DNA from 4 places in the Paenibacillus sp. FSL H7-0323 genome. Region 3 is predicted to be linked to each of the others. Evidence: riboswitches for the same ligand, from Rfam matches in the RefSeq annotation. Region 3 holds a riboswitch; each other region holds the start of a gene.

Region 1 (8,163 bases), 5.2 Mb from region 3:
GAAAATGGCCATATAACGTACTTTCGGCTTATTTCCTTCTTCGATCGTACCAAAGGAACCGAACTTGTTGTCATCCAATGCCTTAATAATGAGTTGCTCCAGTTGTTTGTTATCCATTACGTAAATCTCTCCCTTCAAGCATGTAAACAAAAGTTTATATATCCAAGCTCACCGTTTGGATTTATCATAACAATGGTGCTTATTATAATGTACCCTTCAGGTTCACATTGAATCCGACCTTACCTCATAAACTACTTCAAGATAAGGAGCTTACTTCGTGAAAAAACTGATTTGGATCGGCTGTCTTTCCTACTTCGTTATCGGTCTGGCACATGTTGTGCTGGGATCTATTCTGCCCGTTCTACTGCAACATTATGATCAAAATTATAGTGCTGGCGGTGAATTAATCTTTAGTCAATTCGCTGGTTTTTTAGCAGGTGTGTTGGTCTCTCCCCTGCTTAATCGCCGCTTCGGAAAACGTGGAGGCATCCTCATTGCCACCAGTCTTCTACTAGTTGCAGAAATTGCCTACGCCTTTCTACCGCCTTGGGGCTGGATGTATGTTATCGCTGTTGCCGCAGGTTTTGGTTTCGGGATGATCGAAGCGGTTATCGGCACCATTATTATTGGTGCTGTAACCGAAGGAACTGCTATTGCAATGAGCCGGCTTGAAGTGCTATTCGGGATAGGCGCACTCGTGATGCCGCTTATCGCCAGTCCGCTCATTGCTGCCGGAGCGTGGAGATTGGCCTTTCTAATCGTCGCTGCCTTCTCCTTAATTTCTCTTATCCTCTGGACAAGAGGGCATTTCGGTAATCTACAACGAATGCTGGATGAACGCGCCTCTGTCCAAGGAGCAGACAATTCGCAATCCTCAAGCTCACGTTCTAACAAAAAATTTCCGTATAAAGGTAAGCAATGGATTCTGTTAGGGATCTTCATCGTTTTCTTTTTTCTTTATGTAGGCACAGAGATGAGTTTAGTCAACTTTATGCCGGCTATCTTTATTGCCAAGCTAGGGATGACGGAGTCTGCCGCAGCACTGACAGTCACTTTCTTTTGGCTGGCGATGTCTACAGGAAGATTGTTTGCGGGTGTAATTGCCGAAAAAATATCTTACCGCGTGTACATTCTCAGCAGCTGTTTACTTACCTTGTTACTGCTGACACTCTTTCCGTTCACTGACAATCGAATGGCTGCTTTCATTGTAATTCTGCTGCTGGGGCTGTTTATGTCCGGTATTTTCTCCATTGCTTTAGTCTTCTCCAGCAAAATGCTGCCTGGCACCGAAGAGTCAACACCCAGCATTATGATTGCTTCCGGAGGTGTTGGCGGTGCTTTGCTACCTCTGTTTATGGGCTGGTCTATGGACCATTTAGAAGTGGCACAAACAGCCGGATTACTTGCCGCTTTTGCCGCCTTCTTGTTTCTGCTAAGCATTGCCGCATGGAGGTTCCAGTCCATGCAAGCGGTGAAAGGAAAGAGTTCCCGTATTTAGAACAGTATCAACGTTATCCTTTTAGGGTAATGTGATCTATAAGCATATTCTGAGCACAAGGATGGACGATGAATGAATGAGTCTTCAACTGAGCCTTTGTTACATACTGCGCTCATGCAGTTTATATTTCCCTTTTCTATAAAAAAGGGTGATTCTAAGCAGCTTATCCAGCAATTACAGAACGACGGCTTCACACGTTTTTTTCTGGATAATAAAGAGCTTGAAGCTGCCTATTACGGAGATGGCTACTGTGTTTCCCATGAACGAATGGAGCGCACCTATTTACCGTTTGCTGCACATGTCCTTTTTCCACGCAGGAAGGATGCCGACTCGTTTCGCCGTTTTTCCAGAGTAAATAATCTCGACTGCATTCTGGAGATTCCGCAGCAATCTATATTTTTCAAAATTCTCTCGACGGATATATTCATATGCCCTTTTCAGCTTGGATTCGTGACGATACGTGTCCAGCTGGAGGGGGATTCAATTCCCTTTAGTATTGCCCTAGAATTCGCAGATCGTTTCCGTGCGCTAGAGAATACCTTCATACAGGATGATTACACTTATATTCATTGCGGGGAACAGACCTATGAGATGGTAGAGGATTTTGTCTTCCGAAATTTGGTGGATGGACTGGAGCCATATCTGGATCAATCGGATATCAATGGGGCTTATTTCGAGACCCTTCCTTTTTTCGTAGATGAAAGAATGCAGGTGCAAGCTTTTTATGGCTTTCAGAATGAAGAAAGCTCTGATGAGATTAGTGTAAATCTGCGCTATCGTGCCTCACAGCTTGATGGAATTGATCTGAACGGAAAGCCCTATGCCAGTGCCAGCGATCCAGCATATATTGCGAACTATTGTCATGAACACTCCTATAATCGCTGGGGTCCAGACACGTATTATATGATGAATGAGCAGACCTTTTGCTGCATGACCCGCGCTGAACAGGAGATTGCTGTTAGTCTAGCCAACCAGATGTACGGGCAATATTATTACGGATTTTTACTCAATATTTTCCACAAAATCGTTCTGCTAAAGCTAGCCAATATGCACTCCCGACTTCGGATTAATCATGATTATGAGGAAATAGACAATCTAATCTACTCCATTAATAAGTTCTCGGCAAAGTTCTACTTCTTGGAGTTGATTTCCCAGTCGCAGGGCCGGGAGATATTTCTTCAGCTGCGTAAAGTATACGGAAACGATGCTTTGTTCGAGGAAGTGAAAGAAACCTTAAATGACCTGTTTCAGTATCAGGATAAGTTTCAATCCAAGCGACGGGATAATCTGCTGATGATTCTTACTGTATTTACGGTAGTAAGCGGGATTTACGGCATGAATCAGGTCATTGACGATCTGGATGGAAAGATTCAATGGAGTAAAATGATTGGTTATTCTCCCTTTGAATTTCTTGCCCTCTTCGTGATCATGAGCGGGATTCTGATCAGCGTTGTCCTCACGCTAGGGGCGCTGGTTAGTGAGCTTAAACGGCGTCACCGCAAGAAATATAAAGATCTAGACTAGCAAAAAAGAAACTACTGGATTGGAAAAATTCAGGAGTGCACTACTAGACATTCCGAGTACAGCCGTCTATAATACACCGTATGCGAGAAATATAAGATATAAAGTATGGGTACAAAACTTATGCTTACTTATATTGCACATAGAAATACCCGTTAACTTCATAGAACCAGGGGTGCTGGAATTGGCCGGCTGAGATTGTATCCCACAAGATACTGACCCTTATACCTGATCTGGATAATGCCAGCGTAGGAATCGCCAATTGGTTCTGGTCCCTGTGACCTTAACTAACCTTGCGCCAAGCCAGCGTCCCGATCACTCGGGGCGCTTTTTTTGTAAGATCACTAAAAGATGTAGAAAAACGTACATACTACAACTTACGGTTCATGTTGTGAAGACGGGATTCTTGTAACCTTAAAGGAGAGAAGAAGACATGCACCTTAAAAAAGCACTTACGTTGTGCCTCACCTGTGTACTCATTCTTGCCATTGCCGGATGCGGCAGCAACAATGGGAATACAGCCGGAAACAAAGCAAATGCTACTGATCCAACTGCTGCGGCTGGGACGGATGCTCCAAAAGAGCTCACCAAAGTTAAAGTCGCACTCGACTGGACACCGAACACAAATCATACCGGTCTATACGTAGCTAAGGATCTTGGTTACTACGCTGAAGAAGGTCTGGACGTCGAGATCGTTCAGCCAGGCGCAGCGGGTTCTGATACTATGGTTACTTCTGGCGAAGCCGCATTTGGCATCAGCGCCCAAGAAGGATTAACGCTAGCCCGTCTACAAGGCGTGCCCCTTGTCTCGATAGCAGCTATTATTCAGCATAATACGTCGGGATTCGCTGCTCCAGTAGATCGCAATATTAAATCACCAAAGGATTTTGAAGGTAAAACCTACGGAGGCTGGGGCTCACCGGCCGAAGAAGCAGCCATGAAAGCTATCATGGATCCTGAAGGTGGCGATGTGAAAAAGGTGAAGCTGATCAGTATCGGTGAAGCTGATTATTTTACCGCCGTCAAACGTGACATTGATTTCGCCTGGATTTTCTACGCTTGGACTGGTGTTGAGGCTGAGTTGCGTGGCGAGCCATTGGATATGCTGTACTTAAAGGATTATGCGCCGCAGCTCGATTATTACACGCCTGTGCTGACGACGAGTGAGAAGCAAATTGCAGATCATCCTGATCTGGTGAAGGCCTTCATGAAAGCCACATCAAAAGGTTATCAATATGCCATAGATCATCCGGAAGAGGCTGCCGGTATGTTATCGAAGGCCGTTCCTGACCTGGACGCCGACCTTGTCCTAGCTAGCCAAAAATGGCTTAGCCCAAAATACAAGGACGATGCTGCCCGCTGGGGCGAGCAAAAAACCGAGGTCTGGCAAAATTACGGCGACTGGATGTATGATCTGAAGTTGCTGGATAAACCGCTGGATGCTGCTAGTGCATTCAGTAATGATTTTTTACCGGCGGAGTAAACAACAATTGTAATGAATTACTTCGTTATCAAAGTTGGCTTTTTGAACTTACCTTATAAAATGAGAGGATTGATTATTGTGGCTAACACCCTACTAAGCATTCAAGTAATTCCAAAAACTCCGAACAACGAGGATTCCATCCCATACGTAGATAAAGCGATTGAGGTCATTCAGAAATCCGGTGTTAAACATCAAGTGAATCCGCTGGAAACCACAATGGAAGGTGAGCTTAGCGAGCTGCTGGAGGTTGTGCGTCAGATGCAGGAGGCGTTGATCGAAGCAGGCAGTCCAAGCGTAATTTCGCAGATCAAAATCGCTCATAATCCTAACGGAATCAGCATGGATAAATTGACGGAGAAATATCGGCCGTGAGATCGACCTGGAAGCTAATATGGCCGCCCCTTGTGGCGGTCGTCTTCTTTTTAACCGTATGGCAGCTATCTGTATCTGTATTTCATATTGAATCCTGGATTCTGCCGAGTCCTGCTGATATTGCTCGTGAATCCACCAGTAACGCTTCTGGTCTTTGGGCTCATACGATGGCTACGCTGCGGCTCACTTTAATTGGTTTTCCCATTGGTACGGGGGTAGGCCTGATCGTTGCTTTGCTTTTGCATCTTTTGCCTTGGGCTAGACGGGCTTTTTATCCACTTATTATTCTGAGTCAAAATGTTCCCTCCATCGCGCTCGGACCCCTGCTCATTATCTGGTTCGGCTTTGGTCTTTTGCCCAAAATCGTGCTGATTACACTAGTATGTTTCTTCCCGGTAGCTGTCGCTGCGATGGGCGGTCTGGCCCAAAGTGATCAGGTCATGATGAATTATATGAAAATGGCTGGCGCAAGCAAGTGGCAAATTTTCACCAAGCTGGAGCTGCCCTCTTCTATCCCGGCACTATTTTCCGGCGTAAAAATATCTGCTACTTATGCGGTTATGGGCGCCGTGGTCGCTGAATGGATTGGCGCGGATAAAGGTATTGGCTATTATATGCTTCTGCAGAAATCCGCATATCGTACGGATCGGATGTTTGTTGCTATTGTTATTATTGTACTTTTAAGTCTTGTACTCTTTGCTATTATTGCATTGCTGGAAAAATGGCTGGTTCGCTGGAAGCCGCGCCGTAACTCATAGAAAGGAAGATGCCTGTATGTCTCAAGCGACGCAAATGCAACACAGAACAACAGAAGTCATAAGCTCTCCTGAAGCTCATACCGTGGCACCCGCCCTTGAAGTGAGCGGCATCTCCAAATCTTTTTCCCATCGTCGCCGTGAGACGAACGTTCTGAATAATGTCTCTCTCAAGGTAGAGCAACAAGAGTTCGTTTCGATCGTTGGTCCTTCCGGCTGCGGAAAAAGCACCTTATTCCATATGATTGGCGGCCTTGTGAAACCCGATGCAGGCACGATCCTCATGAACGGTAAGGCCGTTACAGGTCAACGCGGTGAAATTAGTTATATGCCGCAGCAGCCTGCGCTTTTTCCTTGGCGTACGATTGAGGATAATGTGCTGCTTGCTGGGGAGATCAAGGGCGCACTGCGGGATGGAGCCCGCGAGGAAGCGCGCCAGTGGCTAGCCAAGGTTGGGTTAAGCGGGTTCGAACATGCTTATCCGCATATGCTGTCTGGCGGGATGCAGCAGCGTGCAGCTTTTCTCAGAGCATTGCTCGCTCCTCAGGAGCTAATGTTGCTGGATGAACCTTTCAGCGCACTGGATGCACTAACTCGCAGTGAAATGCAGCGCTGGCTGCTTGAGCTGTGGGAAGAGAATCGCCGCTCTGTGCTGTTCATTACTCACAACATCGAAGAAGCGTTGCTGCTCTCTAATCGTATCTATGTATTTTCCGGCCGCCCCGGCTCCATTCTGCATACAGTCGATGTGCCGTTTCCGCGGCCACGCCGTGATGAGATTACGGACTCTCCCGAGTTCCTTAAGCTCAAACGCCAGTTGTCACAGTGGATGCGAGAGGAACAAGCTAAAAATAGGCAGCCGCTAGCTTAATCGCTAAGCTCTGTAAACTGATATCGCTGGTATAGCGGTGTCAGTTTTTTTATTTTGCAGCGATAAACTCCTACCCTATTTTCAATTAACGCGGATGTATCTGCTCAATTAAACAAATTTCACTCATCATAGTAGGGATCACATTAAATGTGTGGCGAAAACCGACTCCCTGTTGGTAATGGATAGTAACCGGGCGGGCTGGGGACATTTACGGGATTTATACCGTTGATTTGCTGCTTCAGGCCGGATTCGGCTCAGTCTACGGGATTTATACCGTTGATTTGCTTCGTCGGGCCGGACTCGGCTCAGTCTACGGGATTTATACCGTTGATTTGCTGCTTCAGGCCGGATTTGGCTCATTCTGCGGGATTTATACCGTTGATTCACTTCGTCGGGCCGGATTTGGCTCATTCTGCGGGATTTATACCGCTGATTTGCTGCTTCGGGCCGGACTCGGCTCAGTCTACGGGATTTATACCGTTAATTCACTTCGTCGGGCCGGATTTGGCTCATTCTGCGGGATTTATACCGTTGATTTGCTTCGTCGGGCTGTATTGCACCCGATCTAGGGCATTTTTGCCCTTGTTTTGCCACTTCGGGCTGAAATGCAACGATTCAAGGGCATTTTTGCCTTTCTTTTGCCTCTTCGGGCTGTATTGCACCGATTCTAGGGCATTTTTGCCTTTCTTTTGCCCCTTAGGGCTGTATTGCGCCCGATCTAGGGCATTTTTGCCTTTCTTTTGCCTCTTCGGGCGGAATTCCAGTGACTCAGGGGCATTTTTGCCCTTATTGTTCCTCTTTAGCTTTTAGTTTGAATTAAATACGAGACTATGGCATCAACCAGAATCGGTGTTGTTTATTATTATTAATTTGTTTAAAGGTCACAGCTATAGTCGCACTTACATTCTACTCACTACTCTTACACATACTCCCACTACTCACTTTTACTCCTACTCCTTCCTCAATTCCACTACTGACTACTCACTCTTGCTCATACTCCTCACCTTACTCCCACTAATCTCTCTTACTCTTCCCCCTACTCCTTACTTCCTACTCTCACATCTGCCCCCTCCTCCTCTCCCACCAACCGAACCTAAAAAAGGCCCCATAAACGAGGCCTTTTCTTCATTTCCTAATCATAGCTCGGAACACGAATTTGGGCAGTACTGCCTGTCTGCGCCATCGCGACTTTTGTCCCTTCGCAACGGGAGCGAACAAAAGTCGATGCAACCACTCCAGATTGAGTTTTTTCCATAGCGCTGGTGCAGGAGTAACTTTTCCCGCTATTACATCCAAGCTGCCCCCCACGCCAAAAACAACTTTTACCTGCGCAAGCTCCTGTTTGTGCTTATATACCCATTTGTCAGAGTATGGCGCACCCATCGCAACGATCAGGAAATCTGGCTGTGCGCGCTGTATTTCTGCTACAATGGCAGGCTCCTCTTCCTTGGTAAGAAAACCATTATGTCTTCCTGCAATCTTCACATTCGGATATAACTCCGTGATCTTTTCGACCGCTCTACAGCTGGTAAGCTCATCTGTTCCCAAGAAATAAAAACTCCATCCCAAGCTATTTCCTTGCTCCAAAAGCTCAAGAAGCAGCTCATATCCAGTTACCCTCTCAGCAATAGGATCGCCTTTTCTTTTTGATGCCATCACAATG
Region 2 (8,163 bases), 4.0 Mb from region 3:
AGAAAGCAGCCCATTTCATTTGGACACATGGCAGATTATTAGAAAGAAGGGTTTTTGAATATATTTTCCACGGTGGATCAATGAGCAATGTTATGACTTCACTAACAGCCTACCAAAACGAAGATGGTGGGTTTGGAAATGCAATAGAGCCGGATTTACGGGTACCCGGTAGTCAGCCACTTTTCATGGAATTTGCACTACGTTTTTTATATGACTGTAACATAAAAGACGAAGAACTTTCTCAAAAAGCATGTGATTATATTTCAAAGCATGCTGATTTTAAAAAAGGGATTCCAACAATATTTCCTTCATCAGCAAACTATCCAAGAGCAGAACATTGGAGTAACCCTCTTTCTACAGAGCCATCATTTAGCAGACTTACTAGTCTTGTCGGGCTTCTTAAGTGGCAAGGGATAGAACATTCCTGGCTTGATAAGGCGACAGAAATTTGTTTGGAAGATATTCACGCACAAGCATATGACGATGCGCATACAATTTTGACTGCATTTTATTTATTGGAAAGCCTACCTCAATCGGATTATATCAAAGGATTATTTCAAAAATTATCTAAGGAGCTTATTACTGCCAACTTCTTTTGTATGGATGCCGCATCCCACAGTTATGGACTCTCTCCTCTAGAATTTTCGCCATCACCCACTTCTTACTGTAGCAGCATATTTTCTGATGAAACCATTCTTGATCATTTAAAAGTATTAGAATACCAACAGGATGATGATGGAGGATGGCAGATAAAATGGGAGCCTCCCGGTGAAACAGCAAGGTTGGAATGGAGAGCCTATAAGACGCTAAAGAGTTTGATGATACTAAATTCATACAATAAGATTAATCTATGAGACTATTAAGGAGATAATAAACACTCCAAGGAGAGGAACCTATGAACAAATTAAGGGCAATCATAGTTCCGTTATTCTTAATCTTTTTATTTGGATGTAGTAAGGAGCAAATTAGCGATAATTCAAAAAAAGAATATAGCAAAGCTGAACAATTTATTACCGATATGGGCTATCTGATCATTAGTAATGAAGGAATTGTTTCTGAATATTTATTAGATAAAAAACTGCTGACGGAAATGCCATACATACAATATTGGAGTGTTCAAAGTGTTGATCCAATCGATTATATAGGCAAGGAAATAACTACAAGTAAGTTCATCGTTAAAAACCACCCCTTAGATAATGAGAAGGATAATACAAAAAAACAAACCCTGATTTTTCTGCAAGAAGCAGACGATGAAGTGATAGGAGGCTATAGTTTTCCTGATTTCGCTGAATTACATATGGGCTGGGTTTATACCATTGATGGGAATACACTCGAAGAATTGACCGGAGAAGCTTTCCCGAAATGGTCTAAGGAGTGGAATTTAAGATATAAATAATGGCTGGGGAGTATTTATAAAGGAGCAGATATGAAAAAACTAATCCTAGTACTTGTAGCTGTGGTTATTATTTCGAATGCGATATGGAGTTATTTATATTTCAATAAAGAGGTCGAAACAAATTTAAACACTGGTGTTCAAGTATATACACTTAAGGGTACAGGGGATACATGGGATGTTTTAGATTACAAAATAATAATTTCATCTAATAAAATTTTACGGGGACATGGGAAGTTAGTATTCAAGGGAGACCCAAGCGCTTTAGTGAATAGTAGCTATTATAAGTATGAAGTCAATGAAAAAAACAATAATAATAAGGATGAAACAGTTCTTGTAAATGAAGCTAGGTCAACGGATGGACCCGTTTCAATATTAAGTAACACTGATATCGCGTCTATAACAGGTCCGTATTCGTATGACGAATTAAATAAAAATAGACAAAATTATGAAAACACCACTTTATCTATTACATGGAATGATAATGAAGGGGAGCTTCATTCCGAAACAATAAGTTTAGATATTGAGAGTGAAATTTCTCTTAAGGATGATCTTTAAGGGTGATAAATCCAAGAGACTAAGATTGAATCTCTACGGACTGAAGGAAGATCCTCTACGCCCCAAAAGCCTGCCGGTACTTCACAGGAGACATGCCTTCAAACCTTCTGAACACTTTAATGAAATAGCTGGACTGGGCAAAACCGGACTGAGTCGCAACCTGAGCAATGGAGAGTCCTGTGGAAACCAGTAAAAGCTTGGCTTTAGCCAGCCGACAATCGGTTAAATAACGGTTTGGAGTTTTACCCATAACCACCCGGAACAGCCTTAGAAAATGATAGCTGCTGTAACCGGTCAATCTTGCCATCGATTCAAGAGACCAAGGGCTGGCACATTCGACATGAATGATATCTGCAGCACTGCGGATGGACTGCCTAACCTCGTGCGGTACTGAGCCGTGAAGCGGCTCGGAGTTCTGCAGCAAGTTTACTAGAAGCTCATACAGCAGAGCAGATAGTCTTGGCTCGCTACGGGTCACGTAGGAAGCACTCAGTAGGTACATTTCCTCGAATAGCTCGTCCAGCTTAGCATCCAAATCAAAAGTGAACAGGTATGCACGAGACTGGTCCACTTCTTCTAATAAGGGAAGGACAATTTCAGTGTTAAAATGAACCCAGCGGACATCCCAAGGCTCGCCTGGGTCAGAGCCGTATTGCTGATAAGCCCCTTTGGGGTACAGAAAACCTCGTCCTCTACTCATCGGAATACGTTCGCCCTCATGGAATACATAACCCTCCCCACCAAAGATCAAATGCAGGTTATAACTCCCCAGAAACCCTTCGCTTCTTCTCTCTGTATGTTGTGGAAAGTGAGTGTAATGTCCCAAAAATTCAGGATAACAGACATATTTTGAAAAAGCCGGTGTCGGCAAATACCATTGTTTCTTCATGTTTGGCAGCACCCATTTCTGTAGCGCAACAGAGCGCAAGTTGGATTAAGGCAATGAACGCAAGATTGTTATATGATAGCAATATTTTGTTATATAAGACCTCTTATCATTGATACTACAATAGAATTATATAATATTGAAAGCATATTTTTAATACTTTGGAGGTAATGATGAAGAAACCTGTCGCAACTGAAAAATTCGAGCTTGGCGTCTGTTATTATCCGGAGCACTGGCCAGAAAACATGTGGGAGGACGATTATCGCCGGATGCGTGAACTCGGCTTTACGATCATTCGGATGGGGGAGTTTGCTTGGTCTATTTTTGAACCGGCAGAAGGGCAGTTTCAGTTCGGGCTCTTTGATCGGGCGATTGATCTAGCACATAAATATGGTCTTCAGGTTGTACTTGGTACTCCGACGGCGACGCCTCCAGCTTGGTTGACTGATAAGTATCCCGAAGTTTTAAATGTAACCTACGAAGGTGTTACACTTCAGCATGGCATGCGCCGTCATTATAATTACAGCAGTCCTAAATACCGGGAACTGTGTGCGCGTATTGCAGAACAAATGGCTGAACATTACGGCAATCATCCGGGTGTAGTTGGCTGGCAAATTGATAATGAGCTCAACTGTGAGATCAGTGAATTTTATTCGGAGAGTGACCATAAGGCTTTCCGGGAATGGCTACAGCAGAAATATGTTACACTTGAGCATTTGAACGAGGCTTGGGGAGCTGTTTTTTGGAATCAAAGCTATAGTGACTGGTCTCAGGTCTATCTTCCACGTCCGACTCCAGTACCGAAGCAACCCAATCCTCATCAGGCATTGGATGAAAAACGGTTTATTTCGGACAATACAAATTCTTTTGCCAAAAACCAAGCGGATATCATCCGTAAACTTGCCCCTAAGCAGTGGGTAACCACGAACGGTCTGTTCGGGCATCTCGATAGCCATGAAATGACGGATGAACTGTTGGATTTCTTCAGCTATGATTCCTATCCTCAGTTCTCTACTATTTTTTATGACCCGAATGAGCGGAATCCGCTGAATGATAGAGGCTGGGGACTGTCGTTATCTGTTGTTCGTTCGATATCCCCGAATTTCTGCATTATGGAGCAGCAGTCGGGCCCGGGTGGCTGGGTGAACCGGATGGATATGCCTTCTCCAAAGCCCGGGCAGATGCGGTTATGGACCTATCAGTCGATCGCTCATGGAGCAGATATGGTGTTATATTTCCGCTGGCGGACAGCTACGATGGGCAATGAAATTTATTGGCATGGAATCAATGACTATCATAATCAGCCTAACCGGAGAGTGCGGGAAGCGGGGCAGATCGGTCAGGAGCTGGCAGCAGCAGGTCATGCGTTTGTCGGTACTCGTAATCAGGCTAACATTGCTATTGTTCGTGATTATGACAATGAGTGGGATGGAGAATACGATGTTTGGCATGGCCCGTTTATGTGGAAGAGCAATAAGGAGTGGTACAAGGCGCTTCAGCGGAAGCATATCCCGAATGACGTACTCTATTTACGCAAAAAAACAACGCTGGAGGAGCTTGCAAGGTACGACGTGCTTATCTATCCTCACCCAGCGATTATGACAGATGAGACAGCAGCACTGCTGGATGAATATGTTCAGCAAGGCGGCAAACTGATCTTCGGCTGTAGAACCGGCTATAAGGATGAGCGCGGACAATGTTATATGCGTCCTTTCCCAGGTGCTGCTAAGGATCTATGCGGGATCACAGTTGAAGAATTCACAATGGTTAAGGGCAGTCGTCAGCCAACAACAATTAGCTGGTCGGGCGTGACCGAAGTCGTTACAGGAGCAGATGACTTTAATGATATTCTCAAAATAGAGGAAGCTTCGGTTGAAGTGATGGCGGTCTACGCCTCTGATTATTATGCGGGAAAACCGGCGGTAACTAGAAATCGTCGCGGCAAGGGTGAGGTTTGGTATTACGGAGCCGTATTTAATGAACAGGCAGCGGCTGAGATCATAAATTTAATTGATCTACAATCACCAGCAGATTGGCTGGAGCTCCCAGAAGAGGTAGAACTGCAAGTCCGTACCGGAGCTTCTTCCAGTTATGCTTTTTTGCTTAATTATAGTGAGACTCCTGTCACGATCCATCTTCATGAGACCAAAACAGATTTACTGAGCGGCACAACATTGTCGGGCGAGGTGCTTCTGGAAGGATTTGGGGTATTGGTGTTAAACTAACGTATACATTGATCTCACATTTGAGTAGATTTGGATAATTTTCTCTTTTCGGTTATACTTTGAAGTAGCAATTATATAGTCACGGGAGCTTGGTGGGACCAGGCTGAGAGGATAGTTATAACTATCGACCGTCAAACCTGATCTGGATAATGCCAGCGGAGGAAATGGAGTTCTATTTCTATTTGTCTACTCTAAGGCCGCATCTTATACAGATGTGGCCTTTTCTATTTGTGGGGGAGTAGACCGTCTCCGCTTGATCAAATCACCTTATAGGAGGAATTGAGATGACAAGCGAATTGAACAACGATCCAATCAATCTATCAGCTTTTCCAGCAAGTCAAAAAGTGTATGTAAAGGGTTCACGGCCTGATATTCAGGTGCCTATGCGGGAGATCTCACTTAGTCCAACTGCGGGCATAGACGGCGAAGAGGAGAATGCCCCAATTCATGTCTATGACACAAGCGGGGCTTACACGGATGCTAATATTCATACTGATATTCGTCAGGGGTTAGAGCCCAATCGTCTAAGCTGGATTGAGGAACGAGGGGATGCGGAAGCGTACGAAGGAAGAACCATGAAGCCTGAAGATAACGGGAATGCAACGGGAAAAGCTGTGGCGGAAGTGTTTCCAGCGCTCCATAGAAAACCTTTGCGAGCGAAAAAGGGGCGTAATGTCTCTCAAATGCATTATGCACGCAAAGGGATTATTACTTCGGAAATGGAATACGTTGCGATTCGTGAGAATGTGGCACCGGAATTTGTAAGAGATGAAGTAGCCCGCGGCCGCGCCATCATTCCAGCGAATATCAATCATCCAGAGAGTGAACCAATGATTATTGGACGCAATTTTTTAGTGAAGATCAATGCCAATATAGGAAATTCCGCAGTATCCTCATCCATAGAGGAAGAGGTAGAGAAGATGAGATGGGCCACCCGCTGGGGTGCAGATAATATAATGGATCTCTCAACAGGTAAAAACATTCATACGACACGCGAGTGGATCATCCGTAATTCTCCTGTTCCTATTGGAACGGTGCCTATCTATCAAGCGTTGGAAAAAGTGAATGGGAAAGCGGAAGATTTAACGTGGGAAGTATACCGTGATACGCTCATTGAGCAAGCGGAGCAAGGGGTTGATTATTTTACCATTCATGCGGGGGTTCTGCTTCGTTATATCCCGTTGACTGCACAACGTATGACAGGCATTGTTTCAAGAGGTGGCTCCATCATGGCGGCATGGTGTCTTGCGCATCATCAAGAGAACTTTTTATATACACATTTTGAAGAGATATGTGAAATCATGAAGCTGTACGATGTTTCTTTTTCCCTAGGCGATGGATTACGTCCGGGTTCGATTGCTGATGCGAATGATGAAGCACAATTTGCCGAGTTAGAGACGTTAGGTGAATTAACAGCTATAGCTTGGAGTCATGATGTACAGGTGATGGTAGAGGGTCCAGGACATGTGCCGATGCACTTGATTAAAGAGAATATGGATAAGCAACTTGAAACTTGTAACGAAGCCCCTTTTTATACATTAGGTCCACTGACTACAGATATTGCGCCTGGTTATGATCATATTACCTCTGCTATAGGTGCAGCGATGATTGGTTGGTTCGGTACAGCTATGTTATGTTACGTAACTCCGAAGGAACATCTTGGCCTGCCTAATAAGGAAGATGTACGTATAGGGGTCATTACTTATAAAATAGCGGCTCATGCCGCAGATTTGGCGAAAGGGCATAAAGGAGCACAAGACCGGGATAATGCTCTTTCGAAAGCCCGTTTTGAATTTCGTTGGCGTGATCAATTTCATTTATCGTTAGATCCTGAGCGAGCGCTCGAATATCATGATGAGACATTGCCTGCGGAAGGCGCTAAAACAGCTCATTTCTGTTCCATGTGCGGGCCGAAATTTTGCAGTATGAAGATCTCTCATAATATCCGGAATACGACGAGAATTGAATCAGGAATGCAAGAGAAGGCGCAAGAGTTTCTCCAAGGCGGGAGCCTCATTTATAGATAACTTTTTCTGCTAAAAAGAAATATCTAAAAGAAGTCGTCATTGGCGGCTTCTTCTTTTATACTTTGAATAGATAGGAGTTGATGAATTGGAAGCGATTCGTTCAGAGGAAGCCATTTTAGAGGATTTAAGTAATAGTTTCTATCATTTTTTTGGATTGAAAGTCCTTCATGCTACCCCAATAAAACGTGGCTGGTTAAATCTTAAATGGAAAATCATAACGGATTCAGGACCATTTCTACTTAAACAATACAACAAAAAAAGATATAAATTGTATAACCCAGAAGAGCTGAGCTTCGCCTTTTCTCAACAGAAAAGATTGTATCTACAGGGACTCCCATGTCCCGAATTGTTGGCTTATAACCATAAAGTTTTACTGGAATCAGATATGGGAGAGACGTTTATGGTTATGGAATATTGTGAAGGGCGTGTCATAGAGCCGGGCAAAATTAACATCCTTCAAATGTTTGATTTGGGTCGTGCCACAGGTAAAATGCATCGTTTATTAAATGATGGGACCCTTAGTTTGAAAAGAACCCCACAATTTATTCCCCAAAGCCCTGAGGAACGTTTAGAACATTGGAATGTACTCCTACAACAATCAAAGGAAATGGGCAAAACTTCACTCATCACTGACCTAGAGATACAACTGAGAGCGACTGAAGAAATAGATCCGGAAATATTCGAAGGACTTGTAGCTGGATGGGCACATCGTGATTTATGGGTTGATAATCTTTTATTTCAAGATAGCCAATTGTCTGCAATTCTAGATTTTGATCGGTTCAAATATGATTATCCGCAGCTTGATGTAGCGCGAGCAGTGATGTCATGTGCTTTAGATGAAGATTTAGATGGAGCACTAGCTTCAGCATTTATTGACGGATATCGTGAGGAACGAACGGTGGAGCAGGGGTATTTAACAAAATCATTGCAGTTGTTGTGGTATATGGAAAGCCCGTGGTGGATTAATGCCGCGATGGACAAACATAGTGTACCTCCAAAACGTTTTGCAAAAGAAATGAATTGGCTGGCTAAGAACCTGAACAATTTACCTGCTATCTTAGGGAACTTATAGTG
Region 3 (8,163 bases):
ACTAATGGTATTCTTCATGGTGTTTAACGATATAGTTTAATCTATAGCGAATTATACCCGCCTCCGTAATGGAGAGCGGGTTTTTCGTATGTTCCGGTAATTTATCTTCATAAAACGTTAATCCCTGATAGGATTCGTATAAGATTTCGGCCGGTAATTTAACGGAGAAACACCCGTCCATCGTTTGAATTGTCGGCTGAAGTGGCTCTGGGAAGCAAACCCGAGTTGTTCAGAAATCCTCTGTATTTTTAAATCGGTATGAAGCAGCAAATGTTTTGACTTCTTTAATCTTAGGTTAGTTATGTACTGCCTAGGAGATATCTTATATATCTTTGTAAACAACTTATGGCACTGCACCCGACTTAAGCAAAGCTGCTCAGCAATCAAATTAACCGTGAGCTCCGGCAAATGAATATTGGCTGCAATATATTTTTCGATCTGATGAGCAGTTTCCACCTCGTACAAAGAGTTTGCTTGTCGCGCTGTGTTGGAATTCTCCGAATTCGAGAGCTGTACATCAATGAGTTCAGTCAAAATCATCAGGATGATCGCTTGCAAACGAAGCCTTTCTTTTACAAGAATCATTTCTTCAATTTCCTCGGGAAATCCAGTGGAGGCCGTCGTGGCGAGAATATTGTTCTTAATAAATTCATCCAAATGTTCCAGTTGGTGATTTAATCCCGAATGCTGCATTTGCTGGTTATTCCATTTCTGTACAGCTTGAGACTGAAACCAATCACGAAACTTTAAATCGTCAATATCGAAATGAAAGGAGAGGTAGATATAGTTGCTCAGGCCAGAATTAACTACATAATGACGTAAGCCAGGTGGAATAATTAACCAATCTCCTTTACCAAAGGCAATGGAACTTCCTTCTACATATTGATGGGAGTTGCCGTCGTAGCAATACAATAGTTCGAAGATTTTGTGATGATGATCAGGGTATGCCCACCCAGGTTCTGCTACACGATAATGAACACCGATCAGCTGCAGTGTACTCATAATGTTCGGAAAGCTGACTTTGTAAGCGATAGGAGTTCTCCTCCTTAGGATCAATAGGGATGTTCTTAATTATATCAAGGATACCTATACATATGACCGTTTTGCAGTGCGAGCCGTTGATCATTCCATAGTTTTCTTTACAAAAGGTCAAAAAAAAGAATGAAATCATCATTTGAATCACTTTAGAGAACAGGGATAATGGAGGAACCTAGGGAAGTATTTCGAGAAACGGAAGGAAGTGTAATGAAGTGGGAAAGTTGTGTAGGAATATACTAATCTTATCTTCTTTACTAATGGCTTCATTGACTCTTACTCACGGTACAACAGAGGCAGCCTTTATAAAAGATGGGGCAGAGAGGCAACCTCCAACCCAAATTGCACGCGTATACAAGTTCAATTTTACAAACCAAGTTAAAACAGGGTATCAATCCGTCAGGTATGATCCTAATCACGGTGTACAATTGTATGACTCATCTTTAGGTTATGGTTTTGTTGAAGAGACCAACGCTTTACCCGCCAGAGAAGTGCACACCGACTCAATTACATCCGATGGAACAGGTTTTTTCATCACAGAGCCTAATTTTTTTGCTGAACCTAAATCTGAGAAAGATAATTATAACAACTACGGTATGGCGTTTCGAATGGATGCGCCCCCTGGAACCTACAACATATATGTAAAAACGACTTCTGACGCAGAGGATGGGATCGTGTCAGTATCCGGAATGCAGACCAGCCGCTTGTTGAAAAGTGGACATTGGGACGCTGCAAAGCTTGTACCCGTCAAGCATACGGCTGTAGCCAAAGGGAAAGAGTGGACTTATACGTATGTAAACGGCCGTGACCATATAGATATTGAGATCGAACCGAACAAAGTGAACACAGCTGTGGGGATTGAGGAGATCATACTGGAACCGATTTTGACTCAGCATAGAGCGGCTGGAGCTCTTCCGAATTTATTTATACTTGGAGATTCCACGGTCAAGTCCTACACCTTCGACGAAGCACCAATGAGTGGTTGGGGCCAGATTATTGGCAGTATGTTTAATCAACATAAATTGAGTGTAACTAACTATTCCATGGGGGGACGCTCGTTTAAAAATGCCTATACAGAAGGTCGACTGAACGACATTTTACTGAATGGCAGCATTGGGGATTATGTGTTTATTCAATTCGGACACAATGATGAGAGCGCAGATGAGTTCAGACGTTACGGCAGAGGTTCGACAGAAGCAATGTATGAAAATTACCTTAAAGAAGTCTATCTCCCTGCGATTCAAGCCCGGGGTATGATACCAGTACTGGTAACCCCAATGTCCAGAATTAAAGGGAATGCAAGTCCGGGATATATCTATGAAAATTCTTTTAAATCAAGAAAGTTTGTAGATATTCTTAAACGGGTCGCAGATGAATCTGGAGTTACACTTATTGACCTTAACTCGGAAAGTCTGAAATATTATAACGAGATCGGTGTAGAAGCAATAACAGCCCTCTTCATGTCTATTGAAGCCGGAGAAACGCCAGGCAAAACAAATGACGGAAGTTACGCTAACGGGCATCCTTCAAAGAAAGTCGATGGGACTCATTTTAAAGAAGCGCTCGCCAAACAATTTTCACGGATGATTGTCACGGAGCTTGTAGAGAAAGGTGCTACTGGCGATTCTACTGCTGCCTCCATTACTCCTTACCTTAAAGGGAACGTTAAGCATGCGGCACTAACAGGGAACTGGGGTAAGATTTTTCCGGAAATAACGAATGATACGACGACTGGGGAAGCTGCTTATTACCGTAATCAAATTGAAAAATTAATCCAGCTGGGAGTAGTGGGCAAAGACCGTCAAGGGAATTTTAATCCGGATACGGAGATGACAGTTGCTGAATTCACACGCAGTATTTCTAAGTTAATGAAAGTGGAAAGATCTGATGTTGCCTATTATCCGAAAGGTAAGCTGTCACGTGAATCGATGGGTGCTATTCTCTATGATGTTTACCAAGTAAAGTTTGCTAATAAACCTAAGTACATGACTGATTATAACGGCACAGCAGTAGTGCCAGGAGATCCTGGCTATGATTCGAATTTGGAGCCAGGAGCTAGAGGTGCGATGTACTATCCTCTTGTATCCTGGACGCAGCTTGTTGATACAGCGGACATTTCTCCTTATTTAATTTCAAAAGTGAAAAGTGCATATGAATTAGGACTCATTAGATCTGAAGTGGGGATTGCCAGAGGCGAAATGGTCAATGGGACAGAACTAGAACCTAAAGCTATAGTGACCCGGGAGAAAGCGGCCAAAGCTCTGTACTTTATGTGGGTGCTGGAACATGAAGTGAATGCAGAAAATCATGTTTCTTCTCTAAAATAGTTAGGGTGAACAATTCAAGGCACAGCAGCGATGCTGTGTCTATTTGTATGCAGTGAATTCCTCTCCACTTACAGCAGTATATCTCTCACGGTTGTTTATATCTACTTTCATTGTGGTAAGTAAGATTCGTAAAGCGATTTAAGAAAATGACAAACCCAGCGTATAAACGTGCATAGTTGTGCCATCCTAAGACGATCAGTTAACTATCAATTTGCTTAACGAGAGGAGATAGGGAAGATGTCAGGCAACAATAAACAAGCTACAAAAACCTTACCCCCACAGGAGCAGCATCATCAGCCAGGGATTGAGAGTGAAATGACGCCGCTGCCCAAATACGAGCCGGCAAATTATAAAGCAGCAGGTAAACTGCAAGACAAGGCGGCGTTAATTACCGGTGGAGACAGCGGAATTGGGCGTGCAGTTGCTGTGCTTTTTGCTAAAGAAGGCGCTGATGTGGTCATTTCATATCTTAATGAACACTCAGATGCAGAGGAAACTAAACGTCAGGTCGAGCAGGAAGGCCGCAAATGTATCCTAATTCCAGGTGATATCGGTGACGAGAAATTCTGTAAGGATCTTATTAAACAGACGGTGGAGGGCTTAGGAAAGCTTGATATTCTCATCAATAACGCGGCAGAGCAACATCCGCAAGCTAAGATCGAGGATATTACTTCCGAGCAGCTTGAGCGTACTTTCCGTACGAATATATTTGCGATGTTCTATTTAACAAAAGCAGCTATGCCTCATTTAAAAGCAGGATCTACAATTATAAATACAACTTCAATTACCGCTTATCGCGGAAGCCCGCAGCTGCTGGACTATTCATCAACTAAAGGAGCTATTCTTAGCTTCACACGATCCTTGTCCACGAATCTGGCAGAGAAGGGCATACGGGTAAACGGTGTTGCACCAGGTCCAATCTGGACACCGCTGATTCCCTCTACCTTTGATGCAAAACAGGTTAGCGAGTTTGGAGGTACACAGCCTATGAAACGGCCTGGACAACCAGAAGAGCTGGCACCAGCCTATGTATATCTGGCCTCTGACGATTCCAGTTATGTGACTGGACAGGTTATTCATGTAAATGGTGGCGAGGTAGTAAACGGTTAGATCAGTACAGCTAATGTGAATAAATGGGTGTATTTCAATAAAAAAATATGTTACTATAAACCACGTTAGCATTTTAAAATTGTATATTTATGTCACTAGGGGTGCCGATTGGCTGAGACGGAATGGATTTCCGGACCCTTTGAACCTGATCTGGTTAAGACCAGCGTAGGGAAGTGGAGAACGAATTTCTGTTGTCGGGCTATTTGTAGTGCCGTCTATATACAGATTCTGACTGCCTTCCTTACGGGGGGCAGTTTTTTTGTTTTTTACTGACCTACAGGGAAGTGAGAGAGGAGATCGTGATGTTGCAAGCTGAGATCCATCTAATATCAGACGGCAAGCTACAGCTGAGACATTTTGTTGAACTAGCTGTCACGGTGCAGACATGGGTCGATTATATTCACCTGAGAGATAAGCAATGTCCTGCATGCGAACTGCTCGCTGCGGCACAGCAGCTGTTGGCTGCCGGTATGCCCGCTACCAAACTGATAATCAACGACCGGATCGATGTAGCATTGGCAGCTGGTGCCGCGGGGGTTCAGTTGGCTTGGCACAGTCTGAGTCCGGTTACAGCCCGGCGAATTGCACCTCAGCTTCGGCTGGGGAGATCGGTTCATTCTCCGGAAGAAGCGGCGAATGCCTCAGAGCAGGGAGCTGATTATTGCTTGTTTGGTCATGTATTTCCCTCGGATAGCAAGTTAGGGCTGCCCGCACGTGGGTTAGAGCTGCTTGCAGAAACGGTGGAGACCAGCTCTATTCCTGTAATTGCGATTGGAGGAATTAGCCCCGCTAATGCGGCGCAGATCATTAGACAAGGTGCGGCAGGAGTTGCTGTGATGTCCGGTATTTGCGGAGCGGATGATCCTTATGAGGCCGCCAAAGCTATTCATAAGGCGGTTCATTCATAGCCTGGAGGTAACAGCATGGGCGAAGGGGGTGATTCAGAATGAAGCTGTTGATTAACGGGAAATCCGCAGAGTGTTCTGGTGGTATTCAAACTATAGCTGATTTGATCAGTCTTCCTGAGTGGTCGGGTCGTCTGATGATCATTGAGCTGAATGGAGAAATTGTCAGTAAGGAGAATTATGAAAGTACTGCTCTGAGCGAGGATGATCGTTTGGAACTGGTGCACTTTGTTGGTGGGGGTTGAGATGGAGCGGTATAGAATTTTGAGAAATTTATACGAACCAAAGGGAGGTAATTTCATGCATGACCCGTTACATATTGGCGGCATCGAATTAACCAGTAGATTATTTATCGGAACCGGAAAATATAGCCGGAATACGTTGATCCCCGAAGTGATCGCAAGCTCTGGTTCTCAGGTGATTACTGTAGCGCTTCGCCGAGTGGACCCGCAAGGTGGAGCAGAAAATATCATGAACCACATTCCCGGTCACATGACTCTTCTGCCTAATACCTCAGGAGCGCGTACAGCGGAAGAGGCAGTCCGTATTGCAAGATTAGCAAGAGCTGCGGGACTGGGGAACTGGGTCAAGATCGAAGTGATCAATGATCAGAAATACCTGCTTCCAGATAATCTGGAGACCATACGAGCTACAGAGATTTTAGCAGCGGAGGGTTTTGTAGTACTGCCTTATATGAGTCCGGACCTTTCGGCTGCTTTACGTCTGAGAGATGCCGGTGCTGCTGCTGTGATGCCGCTTGGTGCGCCGATCGGGACGAATCGCGGCCTGCGCACTAAGGAGCTTGTGCGTATTCTTATTGAAGAAGTGAATTTGCCGATTATTGTAGACGCCGGAATTGGCAAGCCCTCGGAAGCGGCGGAAGCAATGGAGATGGGGGCCGCTGCTGTTCTGCTTAATACGGCTATTGCAACGGCACGTAATCCGCTCGTCATGGCGGAAGCGTTCCGCGAGGCGATAGCCGCTGGCCGCAAAGCTTATTTGGCAGGACTCGGTCCTGTAGAAGAAGTTGCTTTTGCTTCGTCACCGTTGACTGGATTTTTGAACTGAATTTGATAGGTCACGAAAGGAGGGAAGATTAGCATGAGCTTTTTTGACACACTGGCCCGCTTGGAGCAGTATCCTTATGAGCAGCTGTGGAAGGAGTTCCGGGAGGATGACGTTAGGCGGGCGCTTGGAAAAGACAAGCTGAACGAAAATGATTTGCTGGCATTGCTCTCTCCGGCAGCAACGCCGCTGCTAGAGGAGATGGCGTTGGCTGCACAGCGACTGACCCGTGCACATTTTGGTTATTCGATGCAGCTGTTCACACCGATGTATCTTGCGGATTTTTGTGTGAATCATTGTACCTACTGCAGCTTCAGCTCCATTTATGATTTTCCGCGTAAAAAGCTGTCCTTGGAGGAGGTTCGCAGGGAGGCTGAGAAGATTGCAGCTACAGGTCTGCGGCATATCCTCATTTTGACTGGTGAATCGCGCCGGGAGAATCCTGTCTCATATATTAAGGATTGTGTAGATGTACTCAGGGAATTTTTTTCCTCTGTCAGTATTGAGATAAATCCTCTATCAACTGCAGAATATAAAGAGCTTCTTCAAGCAGGGGTGGATGGATTAACACTATACCAAGAGGTGTACCACCAGGAGACTTACAGAAAGCTGCATGTTAAAGGGCCTAAAAGAAACTACCGGAATCGCCTGGATGCACCTGAACGCGGCTGTCAGGCAGGTTTTCGTTCTGTGAATATTGGTACGTTGCTCGGGATGTATGATTGGCGGCAAGAGGCATTCCAAAGTGCCATGCATGCCCGCTATTTGCAGGATCGGTATCCAGATTGCGAGATCAGTCTGTCACCTCCACGGTTTCGGCCTTATTTAGGGGAATTTAACCCGGAGTGTGATGTTACCGACCGATCGCTAGTGCAGATTATTTTGGCATACCGGTTATTTTTACCCCGTTCGGGCATTACTTTATCTACACGAGAGCCTGCCTCTCTACGCGATCATTTAATTCATCTAGGAATAACAAAGATGTCAGCCGGGGTCACTACTGAGGTGGGCGGTCACACTAATGCAGGGGGAACTCCGCAATTCGAAATATCCGATAGCCGTAGTGTGCAGGAGATTACGGAAATGCTATATACGAAGGGTTTGCAGCCCATTTTTAAAGACTGGGATATCCTGACCGAATCAACAACGTAACGCTTGTATTATCAATTATTAATCACTAAATGGACCCCTGCGAGATTCATGCGGAGGTCCATTTTTTATTGTATAGAGGGTGTTTAGTTTCCGGCAGAGAGCTCATCGAGAGACATTTCGAAACTCGGTGCCATATGAGTCAGAAAATAATCCACTTCCTGCAGGTCAAGCCCACGAAGTTTTGCTGCTGTCTGCTCCTTCGCGGCGGCAAATTCTCGGTTTCCTGCAGCAACTTCCCATACGCATTTCAAATAAGCATCCAGCCGATCAGCGGCTTTCACATAGCTGTGCAGCAGAATGTCCTCCGAATCGGGAGGGCTGTCTTCCGGCCGTATAAGCTGAGTGTAGATGCTTTTCAGCTCTGATGGAATCATTCCAGTTAAGCGATCAGCCGCAACTTTCTCCATTTCCCGGAAGCTGGTGAGCAAGCGAGGATTGTTGTATTTTACCGGCGTGGCGATGTCACCTGTGAACACTTCGCTGGCATCATGGAACAGAGCTATGGTTGCTGCTCGTTCCGCGTTTAGTGAACGTCCAAAATGAACATTACCGATGGAACAGAGCATATG
Region 4 (8,163 bases), 690 kb from region 3:
GTAAAGGTGGCGGCACAGGCAGAGGTACGGGGAGTAAAGGCTGGACACGCTGGAACAAAACAGCAAAACCAGTTAAACCTGCTAAAAGTGATCCAACGACGGGTCCAGGTGCTAAAGGTGCAAGTGGAAGCAAGGGCAGTAACGTGAAAAAAAGCGGAAGCACCAAATAGCTCCCTTAAACTGGGTTATTCCTGAAGGTTAACATCTGATTTTGATCGTTAAAATCAGGTGTTTTTTTATGACTAGAGGTAAGGTAAGTATATAGAATGAAAGTAGGATCAGCAGTGAGAATCGATAAATATATAAGCGAAACAGGCTTTTGTTCCAGAAGGGAAACCAAACGATTAATTGCAGCAGGTCGAATCACTGTAAACGGTATTGTCTGTGAGGCGAACATTCTTATAGAGCCAGAGGATATCGTATGGATCGATGGGGAGCCGATAACAAGCAGTAAAGGGGAGCCAGTGTATCTCGCTTTGAATAAGCCGATAGGCATTACCTGTACAGCAGCCCCACATGTGGCTGGGAACATTATTGATTTTGTAGGGTATCCTTCACGGATCTTTGCGATTGGCAGATTAGACAAAAACTCGGAAGGCCTCATTTTGTTAACCAACGATGGAGAGATTGTAAATAAAATGATGCGTTCCGAGAATGGGCATGAAAAAGAATATGTAGTTCATGTAGACAAACCGGTTACGTCAGAATTCTTACAAGAGATGTCTAGCGGCGTGAACATTCTTGGAGTCACAACGAAACCTTGTGAGGTCTATCGGATCACAGAATGTCAGTTTAGAATTATCCTAACTCAAGGTCTTAATCTGCAAATACGCAGAATGTGCAAGGAGTTAGGATATAGAGTGCTAAAGCTGGAGCGCATAAGAATTATGAATATTACATTAGACGGCTTGGAGCTGGGACAATGGCGGCATTTAAGCAGTGAAGAGCTGTATGAGCTTATGTCCCGCTTAAACTGACTTTGTCAACGAAGCCTCTGGCAGTTGTGGTAATATCTTCAGCTCCGGCAATCGCTGAGATAACAGAGATCCCATCCGCACCAGCTGTTAATACTGGTGCAACATTTTGCAGCGTGATTCCCCCAATGCCAACCAAAGGGATGGTAATGCCTTTATTTCTTAGTTCTTCAATCATCGCAGTGCCTTGAACAGCTTTGGCATCCTCCTTGGATGACGTAGGATAAATGGGACCCACGCCCAGATAGTCGGCTCCATCGGCAATCGCCTGCTGAGCTTCAGCGAAGGAGTGAGCGGATACACCAATGATTTTATTCTCTCCAAGTAGCTGGCGGATCGCCAATGCAGGGGTATCCTCCTGTCCTACATGAATTCCGTCCGCATCAAGTGCGATCGCTAAATCAATGTCGTCATTCACGATAAAGGGCACGCCATTGGCATGACAGATCTTTTGAAGTCGTCTGCCAAGATTAAGTCGTGCCTTATCGCTTAAGGATCCGGTACCCTTTTCACGGAATTGAAACATGGTTATGCCTCCAGCAACCGCTTCCTGCAGCACCTTAACAGGAGCTTTACGGCAATTTACGCTGCCCATAATGAAATAGACTTTTAATAGATCTCGCAGATGTTCACTGTTCATTCGTTGCATTGTTTATCCCTCGCAGTCTGTTTTGATAAGCAAAATGATTGGTTGGTCCATGCCCAGCCCCTATGCCCAACTCGTCCTCAATCGCCGCTTGTATAAATGCTTTGGCAGTTTGAATGGCCTCAGCTACGGATTTGCCTTTGGCTAGCTCGGCGGTAACTGCTGCTGAATAGGTGCAGCCTGTACCATGCGTATGTCTGGTCTGAATCCGGCTACTCTCCAATAAGGTATATTCGTGACCATCATATAGAAGATCGGTTACGGCTGTGGTTGAGGTATCATGTCCCCCTTTTAGCACTACATATTTGGAGCCCATGCCATGAATGATTTTGGCTGCTTTTTTGCGTTCTTCGATGGTGGAGATCGTCATCTTTGTGATCATTTCGGCTTCGGGAATATTGGGTGTCGTCACCAATGCTAAGGGCAGCAGATGGCTGATTAAGGATTGAACCGCCTCCTGCAGCAGCAGTGTGGACCCTCCTTTAGCGACCATCACAGGATCAATTACAAGATTAGACCAGCCGTAATACTTAATTTTATCTGCCACAATGCGGATGATGTCGCTGTTAAATAACATCCCGGTCTTTACGGCATCTGGTTGCAGGTCAAGTCCTATAGAATCAAGCTGCTGATTTATAGCTTCCAGAGTCACTGGATAAACCCCTTGGACACCCAGCGTATTCTGCGCTGTCACAGCTGTGAGGACGGACATGCCATAGACAGAAAGCTCCTGAAAGGTTTTTAGATCGGCCTGAATGCCAGCACCACCGCCGCTATCGGAGCCGGCAATGGTTAGAGCTTTGGATATAATCATCGAATTCACTCCTTTGAGGGTCATTAACTGAGCTGTTTGATGCTAGATCTTTCTAGGAAGACTTCTGGCGTGACCCATGTCAGTTGATTTAGAAACTCAACCTGAAAGCTTCCCGGCCCTTGACCAGTTGTTAGTTCAGCGGCGATTTCAGCGGCTACTCCATAGAAGGAGAGAGCTTCCACTGCGGCCTCCAACGAGGCACCGCCACTTACCGCGAGAAATGCACCCACAACAGCGCTGAGCAAGCAGCCAGTTCCTGTAACCTTCGTGAGAATAGGGTGACCGTTGCTGGAAATATAAGTGTTTTTTCCATTCGTGATCACATCGTCTTTTCCAGTTATGATGACCACACAGCTTAACTTCCTCGCAGCAGCTTCAGCCAAAAGGACTACATCGCCTTCACCTTCGCCAGCATCCACCCCTTTAATGGACCAACTCTCCCCAATCACATTAGCGACTTCAGCCACATTCCCCCGCAGTGCGGTGATTTGCATCTCATTCACTAGTTTTTGAGTGACAGCGGTCCGATAAGAAGTTGCGCCTGCACCTACCGGGTCAAGCACTAGGGGAACCCCGTGTTTATTAGCGGATTTACCAGCAAGCAACATAGATTGAATGGCGTAGTCATTGAGTGTGCCTATATTTAGAACTACAGCAGACGACATAGCGGCGATGTCGGTCACTTCTTCGTGGGCATCCGCCATAAAGGGAGAGGCACCCAGCGCCAACAGACCGTTGGCTGAGAAATTGGCTACTACAATATTAGTGATGTTGTGGATCAACGGGTTGGATTCCCGTACTTTGGCTAAGTAACTCATCATAATTCCTCCTCAAGCTTGTATGAATAACTAACTAAACGTTACAGATTGATAAAAGCTTCCTGTGCTTTAATATCTTCTGGTAGAAGATCGTTGGTGGATAACCACAGCTGAACCTTTTCCCAAGATGTCGGGTCTTGATAACCAAAAGATTGATCGCCAGCATTCATCAGTGGCAGTAGAATCTCAAGACTTTTTTTCTCAATCTCCTTGTCGAGCGGTGAAGTTGCATCTTCATGTGCAACCAGTAAATCCAGGGCTTGTTCAGGATTCTGCTCCACAAATTCCTGTCCTTTTGTTATGGCATTTAGAAATTTTTTGAAGTAGGCTTCAGAATTTTGCAATCCTTGTTCGCTGGCCACCAGCACAAGCTCATAATAGTCAGGTACTCCGTAATCCGTTGGATTAAGCGAGGTGACCGGATGTCCCTCTTTTTCAAGGATCAGTTGTTCATGGTTGATGAACCCGCCCATTATTGCGTCCACTTGTCCTGTAGAGATCGCAGGGATAAGGTCAAAACCTACGTCAATCAGCTTGGCGGATGAAGGATCGCCTCCATCACTCTGGATCATTGTCCGAATCATTGCTTCATAGAGCGGAATGGAGGAATAGCCGATTTGTTTTCCTGCGAGCTCTTTGGGACTATGAATACTGCCTGCCTGAGGAACCATCAGATGATTCAGTGGATGCCGCACGATAGCTGCAATCGAACGAACAGGGATTTTCTCGCCGCGTGCCATAAGCACCTGAGGCTGATAGCTGAGCGCTAGATCAATTTGATTTGCTGCTACAAGCTTTAGGGCGTCATTGCTGTCCGCAGGCATTTTGATCTCGACATCCAAATCTTCCTCTTGGAAAAATCCTTGCTGTTGCGCAGCGTATAGAAAGGAATGAACGGCATTGGGATACCAATCAAGCATAATCGTCAGCTTGTGTGACTGCTTATTATCGGTATTGGAGGAACCGGTTTGGGAGTTGTTATTTAGCTTGTCTGCCTTCCCGCAGCTGCTTAAGAGCAAAAGTGTGCATACTAGAAATACAGAAATAAGTCCTCGTTGTGGGGATTTTAAATGATTCATTGGTTAGATCCTCTTTTCTTTAAAAATAATTGTTCGAGTAAAGCTATCGCCAGAAAAAGCACAACACCAAGCGCGGACAGCAGAAATACAGCCGCGAACATTTCATCGCTCTGCATATTTCCGGCCATTCTGCGGCTGAAGTAACCGAGTCCTTTACTGCCGCCGAGCCATTCCCCGATAGTAGCTCCGATGACGCAGTATACAATGGACAGCTTTAAGCCAGAGAAAAAAGCAGGCAATGCCAGTGGAATTTGGGTTTTGACAAGCAGCTGCCAGCGGTTTGCACCAAATGTTAATAATAAGTCCTTGTAAGTCTGGCCACTTGTACGAAGTCCATCATATGTACTCACTACGACTGGAAAAAAAGCCGTCAAAAACACCACAGCCACTTTGCTCCACAGCGTATATCCGAACCACATAATAAAAAGGGGGGATAGCGCAATTAATGGGACCGTCTGGCTAATGATAAGGAAGGGATAGATGGCCTTTTCTACGGGGCGAAACAGGAACATTCCAATGCCCAGCAATACACCAAAAATCACAGAAAGGACAAAACCCACCAGTATCTCCTGTAACGTCGCCAATAAATGCTGTCCAAATAATAATTGCCTGTGCTCGATCAATGCGATGCCAATAGATGAAGGTGCAGGGAGAATAAAGGCTGGAATCAAGTGAAGGCGAACAGCTGACTCCCAGATTACAAGAATGAGCAGTACCAGAAGAAGGAAGGGACCATAGTTGTCTAGATGTTTTTTAAAAGGTATAGGTTGCATGCAATCTTCGCTCCAACTCTGCCCGTAGTGCTATAAACCGGGGTTCATAGTTCATCTTATAATGTCTTGGTTTTGGTAGATCGACAATGATCTCCTGTAATTCGCTGTGCGCACCGCCAGATAATAAATAAATCCGGTCACTGAGCAATAGGGCTTCTTCCAGATCATGAGTGATGAGCATAATCGTCTGATTCAGTTCACCCCATAACTCCAACAGCCAACGGTGTATCTCACGTTTGGTCATGGCATCGAGAGCGCCAAAGGGCTCATCCAGCAGCATAAGACCACTTCCGCCTCCAGCCACTAAGGTGCGCAGAAATGCTACTCGCTGTTTCATACCTCCCGAAAGTTCATGGGGATAAGCCTTCTCTACATCTGTTAAGCCGAAGCGGGCCAACATTTCCCGAATCTGAGTGATCGTTTTCTGTTTACTAAATCTGGGCTTGATCTCCCAGGGCAAAAGGCAGTTGTCGAGCACTGTTCTCCAAGGCAGCAATAAATCCTGCTGAGGCATATAAGCGATCTGACCTAAACGACTAGCGGTTGAGGGGAGCGTAGGGAGTTTTATTTTTCCATGAGTAGGTTCGAGTAAACCGGCAACCGTTTTGAAAAATGTGCTTTTCCCGCATCCGCTAGCACCTACTACGGAGACGAATTCCCCTTGCCTGATATCCATGGATAGATTTGCGAATACAGGGGGTTGTTCAGTTTCCGGAAAAGAGTAGGTTAGGCCTTGAATAGATAAAATGGTCGTGATGATCTAACCTCCTAATATTTTTGTGGAGCGCCCAAACAAATAAAGACCCATCCATTTCCAGAGGAAATGAATGGGTCAAAAAGTTCATTCTGCATAATAACACTTAACATGCTTGATGAAAATTCTGCTCCACTTCCCTCCGCTGGTATGATCCAGATCAGGTTCCAAGGGTCCGGAGCTTGAAGCTCCGTCTCAGTCAACCGACTCCCCTAGTGAAATAACAGGTCCATATTAATTTGTTTATAAATATACCATATCTTTCTGAGAAGTAAAGAGAGAAAGAAGTGAAGGATTAATCCAAGATTGGGTAAGATATAAGTAGAAATCTAGTTAATATTACAATTCCGATGCATATAATCGGAAAAAAGTATTGACGATCATGTGATGGCAGTGTACTATTCAATTTACCGGAAAAAAACCGGATAGAGAGAGGGGATTTAATAATGAAAAAATGGAGTTTAACTATTATATTGGCGTTAACCGTGGTCCTTGTAGCGGCTTGCGGCAATAATTCGAATACCAATACGGCTGCTGAACCAACAGCTGGAACGAATGGTGGAGCAGCATCTTCAGCGCAAAACAGTTTGGAGGCTGTGAAGGCCAGCGGCAAATTGCGGATAGGTACAGAAGGGACTTATGCACCTTTTACTTATCATGACACTGCGGGGAAATTGACGGGTTTTGACGTGGAAATTGCCGAAGAAGTAGCCAAACGTTTAGGTGTTGAAGCTGAATTTTTTGAAACTCAGTGGGATGGTATTTTTGCTGGGATGGATGCGAAACGGTTTGATGTCATTTTTAATGAAGTTTCCATTAACGAAGATCGCAAAGTGAAATATGATTTCTCTGAACCCTATATTGTATCCAAGGCAGTATTGATCGTGAGCGAAAACAATGAGGATATTAAGACCTTTGCTGATCTAAAGGGTAAAAAAGCCGGACAATCCCTGACCAGTAACTTATCCGACATCGCTCGTGAGAACGGTGCTGAAATCGTAGCTACGGACGGTTTCAATCAAGCGATGGACCTGCTGACTTCGGGACGTATTGATGCAACTGTGAATGATGGCTTGTCTTATCTGGATCTGAAAAAACAAAAACCAGATGCAAAAATTAAAGTGGTTGATGAGATTCCTGAAGGCTCACAAAGTGCCGCGGTATTCCTGAAAGGCAATGATGAGCTGGTGAATGCGGTCAGTGATGCGATTAAAGAGATGAAAAGTGATGGAACGTACTTGAAAATTTCCGAGAAATACTTTGGAGCTGACGTTTCAAAATAATACAAGGCTAGCAAGGCTAATTAAGCCTAGAAGCTAAAAAGGATGTCTGAATAATGGATGACCGCAAAATACAAATTTTCTTAGATACACTGCTACCCCTGCTTAAAGCCGGGGTGGCTTTTACCATTCCGTTGGCGCTACTTTCCTTTGTGCTTGGATTGATTTTGGCGATCCTAACCGCGTTGGCACGTCTTTCACCGTGGGTAATTCCGAAGCTAATCGCCCGTTTTTATGTATGGGTCATTCGGGGAACCCCGTTGTTAGTGCAGCTATTTATTATATTTTATGGTTTGCCGGCTGTTGGTATTGTACTCGACCCTTTCATTGCCGCCACCATTGGATTTACCCTTAGCGTAGGGGCTTATTCATCGGAAATCGTACGCGCTGCTATCCTGTCGATACATAAAGGCCAGTGGGAAGCTGCCTTCTCAGTCGGGATGACTCGTGGGCAGGCTCTGCGCCGCGTAATTCTGCCACAAGCTGCACGCGTTTCTGTACCGCCGTTATCCAATTCTTTTATTAGCTTGGTCAAAGATACATCGCTTGCAGCGATCATCACCTATACGGAGATGTTTAGAACTGCTCAGCAGGTAGCCTCTACCACTTATGAGCCTCTGCTGGTATACTCCGAAGCAGGATTGTTTTATTTAGTGTTCTGTTCTGTGCTGTCGGCGCTGCAAAATTACTTGGAGAAACGACTCGATCGTTACTCTGCGACCTAAAGGAGAGATACTTGTGATTGAAATCATTAATTTGCATAAATCCTTCGGTGCACTCCAAGTGTTAAAGGGTATTGATCTGAAAATGGAGCATGGAAAGGTACTTGTCATTATTGGGCCATCCGGCTCCGGTAAAACTACACTGCTGCGCTGTTTTAATCTGTTGGAAATCCCGGATCAAGGCAGCCTGTCACTCGGGGATATCACCATCAATTTTACAGATCATAAGAAAATTCCTCAGAATTCCGTATTAGCTCTTCGGCAGAAAACAGGGATGGTCTTTCAATCGTATAATTTATTTCC

Evidence for each region. Region 3 has a riboswitch for thiamine pyrophosphate ahead of MHH89_RS00900 (thiamine phosphate synthase). Riboswitches for the same ligand answer to the same signal wherever they lie in the genome.
Region 1: linked by a shared signal. The riboswitch ahead of MHH89_RS24185 (ABC transporter substrate-binding protein) and the one ahead of MHH89_RS00900 (thiamine phosphate synthase) in region 3 are both predicted to bind thiamine pyrophosphate.
Region 2: linked by a shared signal. The riboswitch ahead of thiC (phosphomethylpyrimidine synthase ThiC) and the one ahead of MHH89_RS00900 (thiamine phosphate synthase) in region 3 are both predicted to bind thiamine pyrophosphate.
Region 4: linked by a shared signal. The riboswitch ahead of MHH89_RS04015 (ABC transporter ATP-binding protein) and the one ahead of MHH89_RS00900 (thiamine phosphate synthase) in region 3 are both predicted to bind thiamine pyrophosphate.

Annotation. Positions count from the first base shown of each region.
Region 1 is NZ_JBBODB010000001.1:5,362,471-5,370,633, reverse strand. It holds gene MHH89_RS24200 (pyridoxamine 5'-phosphate oxidase family protein) at 1-117, opposite strand, end outside; gene MHH89_RS24195 (MFS transporter) at 278-1,498, shown strand; gene MHH89_RS24190 (hypothetical protein) at 1,571-3,022, shown strand; TPP riboswitch at 3,181-3,291, shown strand; gene MHH89_RS24185 (ABC transporter substrate-binding protein) at 3,453-4,502, shown strand; gene MHH89_RS24180 (thiamine-binding protein) at 4,581-4,874, shown strand; gene MHH89_RS24175 (ABC transporter permease) at 4,871-5,632, shown strand; gene MHH89_RS24170 (ABC transporter ATP-binding protein) at 5,667-6,500, shown strand; gene MHH89_RS24165 (hypothetical protein) at 6,731-7,069, shown strand; gene MHH89_RS24160 (WecB/TagA/CpsF family glycosyltransferase) at 7,626-8,163, opposite strand, start outside.
Region 2 is NZ_JBBODB010000001.1:4,155,859-4,164,021, reverse strand. It holds gene MHH89_RS18790 (hypothetical protein) at 1-854, shown strand, start outside; gene MHH89_RS18785 (hypothetical protein) at 896-1,396, shown strand; gene MHH89_RS18780 (hypothetical protein) at 1,427-1,951, shown strand; gene MHH89_RS18775 (helix-turn-helix transcriptional regulator) at 2,007-2,840, opposite strand; gene MHH89_RS18770 (beta-galactosidase) at 3,011-5,062, shown strand; TPP riboswitch at 5,134-5,243, shown strand; gene thiC (phosphomethylpyrimidine synthase ThiC) at 5,347-7,089, shown strand; gene MHH89_RS18760 (phosphotransferase) at 7,175-8,161, shown strand.
Region 3 is NZ_JBBODB010000001.1:165,112-173,274, forward strand. It holds gene MHH89_RS00880 (hypothetical protein) at 1-40, shown strand, start outside; gene MHH89_RS00885 (AraC family transcriptional regulator) at 118-1,002, opposite strand; gene MHH89_RS00890 (GDSL-type esterase/lipase family protein) at 1,251-3,362, shown strand; gene MHH89_RS00895 (SDR family oxidoreductase) at 3,600-4,472, shown strand; TPP riboswitch at 4,560-4,661, shown strand; gene MHH89_RS00900 (thiamine phosphate synthase) at 4,775-5,380, shown strand; gene thiS (sulfur carrier protein ThiS) at 5,419-5,622, shown strand; gene MHH89_RS00910 (thiazole synthase) at 5,678-6,445, shown strand; gene thiH (2-iminoacetate synthase ThiH) at 6,479-7,594, shown strand; gene yfbR (5'-deoxynucleotidase) at 7,678-8,163, opposite strand, start outside.
Region 4 is NZ_JBBODB010000001.1:851,607-859,769, forward strand. It holds gene MHH89_RS03980 (DUF3934 family protein) at 1-170, shown strand, start outside; gene MHH89_RS03985 (pseudouridine synthase) at 285-977, shown strand; gene thiE (thiamine phosphate synthase) at 958-1,623, opposite strand; gene thiD (bifunctional hydroxymethylpyrimidine kinase/phosphomethylpyrimidine kinase) at 1,604-2,434, opposite strand; gene thiM (hydroxyethylthiazole kinase) at 2,458-3,252, opposite strand; gene MHH89_RS04005 (ABC transporter substrate-binding protein) at 3,294-4,331, opposite strand; gene MHH89_RS04010 (ABC transporter permease) at 4,328-5,104, opposite strand; gene MHH89_RS04015 (ABC transporter ATP-binding protein) at 5,085-5,780, opposite strand; TPP riboswitch at 5,979-6,082, opposite strand; gene MHH89_RS04020 (amino acid ABC transporter substrate-binding protein) at 6,305-7,141, shown strand; gene MHH89_RS04025 (amino acid ABC transporter permease) at 7,195-7,863, shown strand; gene MHH89_RS04030 (amino acid ABC transporter ATP-binding protein) at 7,877-8,163, shown strand, end outside.